DNA from 2 places in the Pseudoflavonifractor hominis genome. Region 2 is predicted to be linked to the other one. Evidence: predicted binding sites of a transcription regulator. Region 2 holds the regulator's gene; the other holds the start of a gene.

Region 1 (5,357 bases), on a different contig from region 2:
GCAGGGTCATGCCCAGAGCCTCGGAGAGGGAGCACATGGTGTTGGCGGTGCCCAGGTAGGAGCAGGAGCCGCAGGTGGGGCAGGAGCACTCCTCCAGCACCTTATACTCCTCCTCGGTGATCTTGTTGGCCGAGAGCATGCCGTAGGCCTCGGCGCTGGAGGTCTGGTCGGACTGACGGCCGTCAAACACGATGCCGCCCTCCATGGGTCCGCCGGGCAGCAGGATGCAGGGGATGTCCAGACGGGCGGCCGCCATCAGCAGGCCGGGCACGATCTTGTCGCAGGAGCCCAGCAGCACGATGGCGTCAAAGAGGTTGATCTGGGCCATGGACTCCACCGAGTTGGCAATGATCTCACGGGAGGGCAGGATATAGTGCATGCCGTCGTGTCCCTGGGCCATACCGTCACAGCCGCCGATCACGCCGAACTCCACCGGCGTACCGCCGGCCCGGTAAATGCCGTCCTTGACCCGCTGGGCCACCTGCCGGAGATTGAAGTGTCCGGGCACGCACTCGCTCCAGGCATTGGCAATGCCGATGATGGGCCGCTTCAGATCTTCGGTCGTAAAGCCCATGGACTTGTAAGTCGCTCTGTAGTACTGGTTGTCGATTCCGCGCAGAATTTTCTCACTGCGATGCATTATACATTCTCCTCTCTGCATCCGTTTATCTCTCACAAAATTCCGATATACGAATCGTTTTTATATATGCGAATTTGACATTTAATATAGTAACATTCTCGCCCCGCCGCGTCAACCGCTCTTTTTCCCTTTCTCATAAAATTTTTGGGGGTGCTTGACACATTATATATGGTTATGTCTACTCCCCCTGTTTTGGGGCGTGTGTCAACCCTCTTTTTCACTTCCGTCGATTTGCTGTTTTTCCATCCATGGGCCTATCTCTTTTCCGGTCCACCGGCGGGTCATTTCCCCGGTCATAAGACCGCAACCCCTTCCTGCGGCATGGTTTTTCTCCCCTTCATGCAAATTGACTGCGCCTCGCCCCTCGATTCCTTCCCAACGCTAAATATGGGTTGCTTTTTCAAAACAGGCACTATATAATGTACACAGTTTTTCAGTTCGAGGGCATTCTCCCCCCAAGATCTTGTGTGTGGGAGATTGCCTCTTTTCATGGGCCGCTATGTCCGCCGCTGAGGCGGCGGGCGGTCCAAATAGATACGTAAGAGGAGCGAGCGCAAATATGAAGATCATGAAGCGAAGCGGCGCCGAGGCCCTGTTTGACCGGGAGAAAATTGTCACCGCTGTCACCAAGGCCAGCCGGGCCGCCTCTACCATTCCGGAACTCACCGAGGAGCAGATCGAGGCCATTGCGCAAAAAATCGAGGCCGACTGCCTCCGGATGGGCCGAGCTCCCTCTGTGGAAGAGGTCCAGGAGATGGTGGAGACCGAGCTCATGAAGGACGGCGCTTACGAGACGGCCAAGCACTACATCCGTTACCGCTATGACCACAACCTCCGCCGGTCGGCAAACACCACCGACGATCAGATCCTCTCCCTCATCGAGTGCAACAACGAGGAGGCCAAGCAGGAGAACTCCAACAAGAACCCCACCGTCAACTCGGTCCAGCGGGACTACATGGCCGGCGAGGTATCCAAGGATATCACCAAGCGCCACCTCCTCCCCCGGGAGATCGTGGAGGCCCATGAGGCCGGCATCATCCACTTCCACGACATGGACTACTACGCCCAGCACATGCACAACTGCGATCTGGTCAACCTGGAGGACATGCTCCAGAACGGCACCGTCATCACCGGCACCATGATCGAAAAGCCCCACAGCTTCTCCACCGCCTGCAACATCGCCACCCAGATCATCGCCCAGGTGGCCTCCAACCAGTACGGCGGACAGTCCATCTCCCTGGCCCACCTGGCCCCCTTCGTGGATGTCTCCCGCAAGAAGATCCTGGCCGAAGTGCTGGCCGATCTGGCCATCTGCGGCGGCTCCACCGAACCCGACGTGGTCCACAAGATCGTGGAGAAGCGCCTGCGGGAGGAGATCCGCCGGGGCGTGCAGACCATCCAGTACCAGGTGGTCACCCTGATGACCACCAACGGACAGGCCCCCTTCATCACCGTGTTCATGTACCTGGGCGAGGCCAAGAACGAGCAGGAGAAAAAGGACCTGGCCCTCATCATCGAGGAGACCCTCAATCAGCGCTACCAGGGCGTGAAGAACGAGGTGGGCGTCTGGGTCACCCCCGCCTTCCCCAAGCTCATCTATGTGCTGGAGGAGGACAACGTCCGTCCCGGCACCCCCTACTACTACCTGACCAAGCTGGCCGCCAAGTGCACCGCCAAGCGCCTGGTGCCCGACTATATCTCGGAAAAGATCATGCTCCAGAACAAGGTGGACCAGAACGGCGAGGGCCACTGCTACACCTGCATGGGCTGCCGCTCCTTCCTCACCCCCTATGTGGACCCCGAGACCGGCAAGCCCAAGTACTACGGCCGCTTCAACCAGGGCGTAGTCACCATCAACCTGGTGGACGTGGCCCTCTCCTCCGGCGGGGACATGGATGCCTTCTGGAAAGTCTTTGACGAGCGCCTGGACCTGTGCTACCGGGCCCTCATGTGCCGCCACAACCGCCTCAAGGGCACCCTTTCGGACGCCGCCCCCATCCTGTGGCAGTACGGCGCCATCGCCCGCCTGCAGAAGGGCGAGCCCATCGACAAGCTCCTCTACAACGGCTACTCCACCATCTCCCTGGGCTACGCCGGCCTCTACGAGTGCGTCAAGTACATGACCGGCAAGTCCCACACCGATCCCGAGGCCACCCCCTTCGCTCTGGCGGTCATGGAGCACATGAATCAGGCCACCGCCCGCTGGAAGGCCAAGGAGCACATAGACTTCTCCCTCTATGGCACCCCCATGGAGTCCACCACCTACCGCTTTGCCAAGTGCCTCCAGAAGCGCTTCGGCATCATCCCCGGCGTGACCGACAAGGCCTATATCACCAACAGCTACCATGTCCACGTCACGGAGGAGATCGACGCCTTCCAGAAGCTCTCCTTTGAGGCCCAGTTCCAGACCCTCTCCCCCGGCGGCGCCATCAGCTATGTGGAAGTGCCCAACATGCAGAACAACCTGGAGGCCGTGCTCCAGCTCATGCAGTTCATCTACGACAACATCATGTATGCTGAGCTCAACACCAAGAGCGACTACTGCCAGGTCTGCGGCTATGACGGCGAGATCAGCATCGTCACCGACGAGGACGGCAAGCTGGTCTGGGAGTGCCCCCACTGCCACAACCGCAACCAGGACAAGATGAACGTGGCCCGCCGCACCTGCGGCTACATCGGCACCCAGTACTGGAATCAGGGCCGCACTCAGGAGATCAAGGAGCGGGTGCTCCACCTGTAAGGCACCGGAAAGGACGGATCGCTATGAACTACGCCGCTATCAAACGGCGGGACATCGCCAACGGCATCGGCGTGCGGGTCTCCCTCTTTGTCTCCGGCTGTACCCACCACTGCAAGGGCTGCTTCAATGAGGAGGCCCAGGACTTTCACTACGGCCAGCCCTTCACCCCCGCGGTGGAGGACGCCATTCTGGAGGACCTCTCCCCTTCCTATATGAACGGCCTCACCCTCCTGGGCGGAGAGCCCTTTGAGCCGGACAATCAGCGTGCCCTCCTCCCCTTCCTGCGCCGGGTCAAGGCGCGCTTCCCGGACAAGGATATCTGGGCCTTCTCCGGATACGTCTATGATACCGAGCTTTTGGGCGAGAGCCGGGCCCGGTGCGAGGTCACCGACGAGATGCTCTCTCTCATCGACGTACTGGTGGACGGGGAATTTGTGGAGGAGAAGAAGGACATTACCCTGCGTTTCCGCGGCTCCTCCAACCAGCGTCTCATCGATCTCAATCGCTCCCGCGCAGCCGGGACCGTGGTCCTGTGGAGCGACGACAACTGAATGTTCAACCTCTGCAAAGGGTCCGCCGGGACAGATCACTGTCCCTGGCGGACCCTTTTTTCCTGTACTCTCCTAATGCATGGCCCCCTGCCTCCATGGTATCATGCTCTCTGTGGTATCTTCCACACGCAATCTTGAGAAAGGCAGGAATTTTATCATGCACCGACGAACAACACGCGCCCTCTCCTTTCTGGCGCTGCTGCTCGCCTTGTTCACCGCGTTCTCCCTGGTCTCCCCCGGGCTGGAGGCCGCCGGCGGCACCTCTTCCCAGAAAAAAGTGGTGGGCTATGTCCCCTATTGGCGCAGCGGCTATTTCTCCCAGATCCCCTATGACCAGGTGACCCATCTCAACTACGCCTTTGCCATCCCCACCGCGGAGGGCGGTCTGCGCCCCCTGGAAAACGCCCAGGCGGCCCGGCAGCTCATCCAGACCGCCCACCAGAAGGGAGTCAAGGTCCTCCTGGCCGTGGGCGGCTGGAGCTACAACGGCGTGGTCCTGGAGCCCACTTTTGCCGCCGCCACCGCCACCGAGGCCAAGCGGAAGGCCTTTGCCGATGCCATCATCGCCATGTGCGATCAGTACGGCTTTGACGGCGTGGACATGGACTGGGAGCACCCCCGCCTTAAGGACGGTACATACCGGCAGTACGAGGCCCTCATGCTGGACTTGGCCCAGCGCCTCCACGCCAAGGGGAAGCTCCTCACCAGCGCCGTGCTCTGCGGGGTGTCTCCGGAGGGCGCGGTCTACTCCGACTCGGCCGCCCACACCGACGCGGTCCTCCATGCCGTGGACTGGATCAATGTCATGGCCTATGACGGGGACGAGGGCGCCCGCCACTCCACCTACCAGTTCGCCCGCTATTCCGGGGACTACTGGCACAAGACCCGGGGGGTGCCCGCCGAAAAGGTGGTCCTGGGCCTCCCCTTCTATGCCCGCCCCGGCGGAACGGCCTACCGGGACATCCTCTCCGCCGTCCCCAACGCCCACCTGAGCGACTCGGTGACCTACCAGGGCCGCACGGTCTGGTACAACGGCCTGTCCACCATCCAGGCCAAGACCCGGTATGCCCGGGATGAGCTGGGGAGTGTCATGATCTGGGAGATCACCCAGGACACCTCCGACCCCACCAAGAGCCTCCTCGCCGCCATTACCCGCACCCTGCGGGAGGATGCCTCCCACCCCTTCACCGACCTGGTGCCGGGCAGCTGGTACTATGAGGACGTATGCGCGGCCTATGAGGCCGGACTCATGAAGGGGACGGGCGGCACCTCCTTCTCCCCCCTGCGCACCCTCACCCGGGCCGAGGGCATCGCCCTGGCCAGCCGCATCCACGACCGCCATCACAACGGCCGGGAGACCATCTCCCCAGGCTCTCCCTGGTATCAGCCCTATGTGGACTATGCCCGTACCCAGGGCATTCTGACC
Region 2 (5,357 bases):
CGCTGGCCATCACCGCCGCGCCGGATATCATCTCAAATCCCACTGATATCGTCCTGGTGCTGGACCGCTCCGGCAGCATGGCCGGAGAACCCCTCTCCACCATGAAAATAGGCGCAAAGACCTTTATTGATATTATTGACGAGGCCACCGACAGCAGCAAGGACGGACAGATCGGCTCCGGCAGCCGGATGGGCGTGGTGAGCTTTTCCAGCACGGCAGTGGCCGACACACAGCTCATCACCTCGGTGGATGCGCTCAAAAATGCCGTAGACGGACTGAGCGCCGGCGGAAGCACCAACCACGCAGACGCCTTCACCAAGGCCATGGAGCTCTTTGAGCCCGCCTCCAGCAATGCCAAGGTGATCGTCCTCTTCACCGACGGCAACACCACCGCCGGCGCGCCGCCCGCCCCGGTGGCCGCCGCCGCCCGGGCCCAGGGAATCACCATTTACTGCATCGGCCTCATCGGGTCGGACGGACTGGATATCGATGCGCTGAACAACTGGGCCACCGATCCGGACACCTCCCACGTGGCGGTGACCCCGGATCTGGCCGACCTGGAGGAACTGTTTGCAGAGCTGGCCGCCAACATTTCCAAGGCGGGGGCCACCAACATCCAGATCAAGGAGATGGTCACCTCCGATTTTGTCATCACCAGCATTTTGCCCCCCGCCAAAGGGACAGCCGAGCAGCTGGATGACCACACCCTGCGCTGGAAGATCCAGGAACTGGGCGTGACGCTCAGCGAGAGCGCCGTGCTGGAATTTTTCGTCCGCCATGTGGGGCAGGAGCCGGGGATCAAGCTGGTCAACGAGTCCATCACCTATTCCGACAATGAGGGGAACGTGGTCACCTTCCCCGAGCCCAAGGTAGAGGTGGACTGTGATGTGGTGGTCCACCCGGAGGAGTGCCCCGTGCCCATCCAGTTCACGGTGGAGGGCTGTGAGGATTCCCTGCTGGTGGATCTGGGCGACACGTATCTGGAATCCCAGGGTCGGATCATCCAAGTGGACGCAACGGTCAAGCAGGTCTGCCCCCATACCCGGGTGGCCCTGGCCGTGATCCTCACTGAAGTGGACACGGACGGCATGGAGTACCAGCGCGGCATGAAGGCCGTGACCCTCCCGGCCCACGATTTCCCGGGCTGCCGGGACATTCAGGTCAAGTGCATCAAGTTTGTGGTGCCGGAGGATCTGAGTGTATCGGGCGGCTCCCTGTGCAGCCCCCGCAATTTCAAAGCGCGCCTGATCGCCCACAGCATCGACACCGATTATCGCTGCTGTGAGGCGGTTATTTCCCCCTGATTCATTTCACTGAAGTCAGATGGAAAATGGGCGGCCGGGACACCATGGTGTCCCGGCCGCCCGTAGTGTTTATTTTTCCCGGATGAGCTTGTCCAGCTCGTCCATAAAGGAACTGATGTCTTTGAATTCCCGGTAGACCGAGGCAAAGCGGACATAGGCCACCTCGTCCACCCCGCGCAGCCGCTCCATCACCATCTCGCCGATGTGGGTGGAGGAGACCTCCCGGTCCAGCGCGTTCTGGAGGGTCTGCTCGATCTCGTTGGCAATGGCCTCCAGAGTATCAAAGGAGACCGGGCGCTTCTCACAGGCCCGGAGCATCCCGTTGAGGAGCTTGCTCTTATCAAAAGTCTGTCGGCTTCCATCCTTTTTGATCACGACCAGTGGAAGGCTCTCCATGGTCTCATAGGTGGTAAACCGTTTATGGCACACCAAGCACTCGCGGCGGCGGCGGATACTCGCACCCTCATCCGAGGGGCGCGAATCCACGACCTTGCTCTCCGGGTTGGCACAATACGGACATCTCATGGCGGAATCCCTCCCTGACGATACGCGGCGTTTTTGCTGAAATGTGGGGCTCTTCCCGAGAGCACCGTTTCACGTTACGTTATTATATCATGTCCTGCGTCAATTTTGTATCCTTTCTTTTTGCGGGAATGAAATCTTGCCGGAGCGGTTAAACTATGCTCGCCGAAAGGAAGGTGAATGTTATGCAGAACAACTATAACGACGAGATCCGCAAGGCCAACCGCAGCAGCCACAGCAAGTCCTCTTCCTCCAGCGCCCAGAGCAAAAAGCAGGGCCCCACCGCGGAGAACAAGAAGAGTTCTTCCAAGAGCGGCCCTGAGACCAGCTCCTCCTACTGAGATCCGTTGATCTGACCGGAGCTCCGGCGCAATCCCAGCACGGTTGAGTGCGTGAGAACAGCCCGGAAGGGCGTGCCGTTTCCGCGGCAGTCCCTGCCCTTCCGGGCTGTTCTCGGGGTACTTACGGCCTCCCGCAGCAGCTTTTTTGCCGGGAGGAAAAATTTTGTCAAAAAAGGCTTGACTTTTCTGAAATATCGGCTATAATATTTTTTGTTGTTCCGACACGGAACGGATATAGCGGGTTTGTGTAAGGGTAGCACAGCAGACTCTGACTCTGTATGTGAGGGTTCGAATCCTTCACCCGCTGCCAAAAAGAGATGCAACGAATGTTGCATCTCTTTTTTTGTTTCCGGACCAACTTGCCTCCGCGGGGCATCCGGTCTCCTGCCGGAAAATGTAGTTGAAAAGTGTTGGAAACATGGTATGATGAGAGTACAAAATCGGCCCGCGCCCAGACAGGCCGGGCAGGAAAGCGAGGTTTTCGGATATGGGATTCGGTATGGGATTTGACTTGATGTTTGGGCTCTTTCCCATTCTGTTTATGATCGTCTTTGGCATTATCATCGTCATGTTTGTAGTGACCGCGGTACGGGGCGTCTCCCAGTGGAACAAAAACAATCACAGCCCCCGCCTGACGGTGAACGCCGCGGTGGTGGCCAAGCGCGGCCACGTTACCCACCATCACCACGCCGATAACAACGGCATCGGGCACACCCACACCAGCACGACCTATTATGTCACGTTTGAGGTGGAGAGCGGCGACCGCATGGAGCTGCAGGTCCCCAGTCATGAGTACGGCATGCTGGTGGAAGGGGACCGGGGGACACTGACCTTCCAGGGCACCCGCTACCTGGGCTTTGTCCGGCAGTAAGGGGGAGCGCGTATGAGTTACCGTCCCCTGGCCGACGAGATCCGCCCCACCACACTGGATGAAGTGGTGGGGCAGAGCCATATTTTGGGGCAGAACGGCCTGCTCCGCCGGATCATTGAGAGTGGCAGCATTCCCAATCTGATCTTCTACGGGCCCTCCGGCACCGGCAAGACCACGGTGGCCAATCTGATCGCCAAGCGGACCAACCGGCCCCTTCACCGGCTCAACGCCACCACGGCCTCCATTTCCGACATCAAGGACATCATCGCCGACATCGGCACCATGCTGGCCCCCGACGGGGTGCTGCTCTATCTGGACGAGATCCAGTATTTCAACAAGAAGCAGCAGCAGAGCCTGCTGGAGTTCATGGAGAACGGCAAGATCACCCTCATTGCCTCCACCACGGAAAATCCCTATTTCTACGTGTACAACGCGGTGCTCTCCCGCTCCACGGTCTTTGAGTTCAAGCCGCTGGAGGGAGCCGACGTGGTGCCCGCCATCCTGCGGGGCCTGGAGTACATGGCCCGGCGGAGCGAGACCCCCCTCACCTGGGAGGACGGAGTGGTGGAACACATCGCTCAGGCCTGCGGCGGGGATGTGCGCAAGGCCATGAACGCGGTGGAGCTGCTCTCCGGTGCGGCCCGTGTCACAGAGGAGGGGCGGCGCATCACCCTGGAGGACGCCCGCATGGCGGCCCAGCGCTCCGCCATGCGGTATGACCGGGCGGGAGACGACCACTATGACATTCTCTCCGCCCTTCAGAAGTCCATCCGGGGCTCGGACCCGGACGCGGCCTGTCACTACCTGGCCCGCCTGCTGGTGGCGGGAGATCTGGTGTCGGCCTGCCGGAGGCTCATGGTCATTGCCTGCGAGGATGTGGGGCTGGCCTATCCCCAGATCATCCCCATCGTTAAGGCCTGCGTGGATGCGGCCAATATGCTGGGGCTGCCCGAGGCCCGCATCCCCCTGGGGGACGCGGCGGTCCTCATGGCCACCGCGCCCAAGTCCAACACCGGGCACATCGCCCTGGACCTGGCCATGGCCGACGTGCGGGCGGGGAAGACCGGGGACTATCCCCGCCACCTCCAGAACCGGCATGCCGACTCGGCCGGCCTGGAGCGGGAGCAGGGGTATCTCTATCCCCACGACTTCCCTCACCACTGGGTGGAGCAGCAGTACCTCCCCGATGCCCTGGTGGGAACGCGGTATTACACCTACGGCGAGAACAAGACCGAGCAGGCCGCCCGGCGGTACTGGGAGGAGATCAAGGGCAAGGGCGGCTCCCGCTGAGGGGCCTTACAGCACCAGGGTGCCGTTTTCGTCCTCCAGCAGGAGGAGGATGCGCTCCTGCTCCCCGGTCTGGGCATTGACATAGAGGATATAGTGCTGTCCCTTCTCATTGCGGCATTTGAACTCGTGGCAGAGGACCTCGTTCTCCCCCTGGGTGGGGATGAGGGCCAGCTGCTGACGGAGCACTTCCAGCCCCTGGGTGACCTGACTGCGGGCCTCTTCGGCCGATACAGCCGGGGCGGAGAAGGTCCGGCTCTGGTGGCTCATGAGATAGTTGCGGCTCTCCAGACCCACGATGCCGCCGTTATCCAGCGCCACCGATACCTTGACCAGATCGGGGTAACAGAGCACATCCCCCTCCTTGCCCGCAAAATTGATGGTGAGGATGCTGCCCTGGTCGATGAAATAGGTCTCGGCCATGTCCGGATAGCCCAGCTTCTTCAGGAAGGCCTGGGCCCGCTCCACCGCCTGCTCCCGGGTGAGCTGAGCGGGTCCCACCGGGCGAAAATGGAGGATCTCCAGAAGCTGTCCGCCCTGTTTGGTGACCTCCACATAGAGCTCGCCCCCGTCCACCTGGGCGGAGAAGCCCCAGCTGGGGAGAACGCCCGCTCCGTCGGAGACGGGGGTGAAGAGCTGCGGCTCCTGCCCCAGCCACCCGGCCGCGGCGGAGCGGGCATCCTCCCGGCTCACCTGGGGCTGTCCCTCCAGCATACGGGGAGTCCGGTCGGCCAGATGGTCGGAGAAGGGACCGTCGTAGATCAGGGTGGGAAGCTCGGAGCACTCCTGCTCGATCTCCTGGAAGGAGGAGCCGGCGGTGGTCTGATCTCCGGTCTGTGTGGCCTGGGAGAACCGCTCCTGGACCTGGGCCAGGTCCTCCAGACGCATGGTACCGGAAAAGAGGTCGCTCTCCAGAGACTGGAGGGTCTGACACAGAGCCGAGGAGCGCTGGGCCAGGGCGGCGAGGGTGGAGCGCTGCTCCTCACTCAGCCCCTGGGAGGAGGCGCGGGAGAGGGACATGGTGTAGTCTCC

Evidence for each region. The regulator NrdR, encoded in region 2, represses ribonucleotide reductase genes. The targets are predictions, from matches to a motif close to CACNANATNTNGTG.
Region 1: the regulator NrdR is predicted to act here: its motif matches at 1,095-1,108, upstream of nrdD (anaerobic ribonucleoside-triphosphate reductase).

What each region holds. Positions count from the first base shown of each region.
Region 1 is NZ_JACOPR010000003.1:225,557-230,913, forward strand. Features, by position in the region: gene ilvD (dihydroxy-acid dehydratase) at 1-640, opposite strand, end outside; gene nrdD (anaerobic ribonucleoside-triphosphate reductase) at 1,200-3,380, shown strand; gene nrdG (anaerobic ribonucleoside-triphosphate reductase activating protein) at 3,404-3,931, shown strand; gene H8S34_RS06400 (glycosyl hydrolase family 18 protein) at 4,089-5,357, shown strand, end outside.
Region 2 is NZ_JACOPR010000004.1:242,869-248,225, reverse strand. Features, by position in the region: gene H8S34_RS08920 (vWA domain-containing protein) at 1-1,304, shown strand, start outside; gene nrdR (transcriptional regulator NrdR) at 1,374-1,829, opposite strand; gene H8S34_RS08910 (hypothetical protein) at 2,012-2,167, shown strand; tRNA gene H8S34_RS08905 (tRNA-Gln) at 2,404-2,477, shown strand; gene H8S34_RS08900 (DUF2500 domain-containing protein) at 2,667-3,038, shown strand; gene H8S34_RS08895 (replication-associated recombination protein A) at 3,051-4,328, shown strand; gene ypeB (germination protein YpeB) at 4,335-5,357, opposite strand, start outside.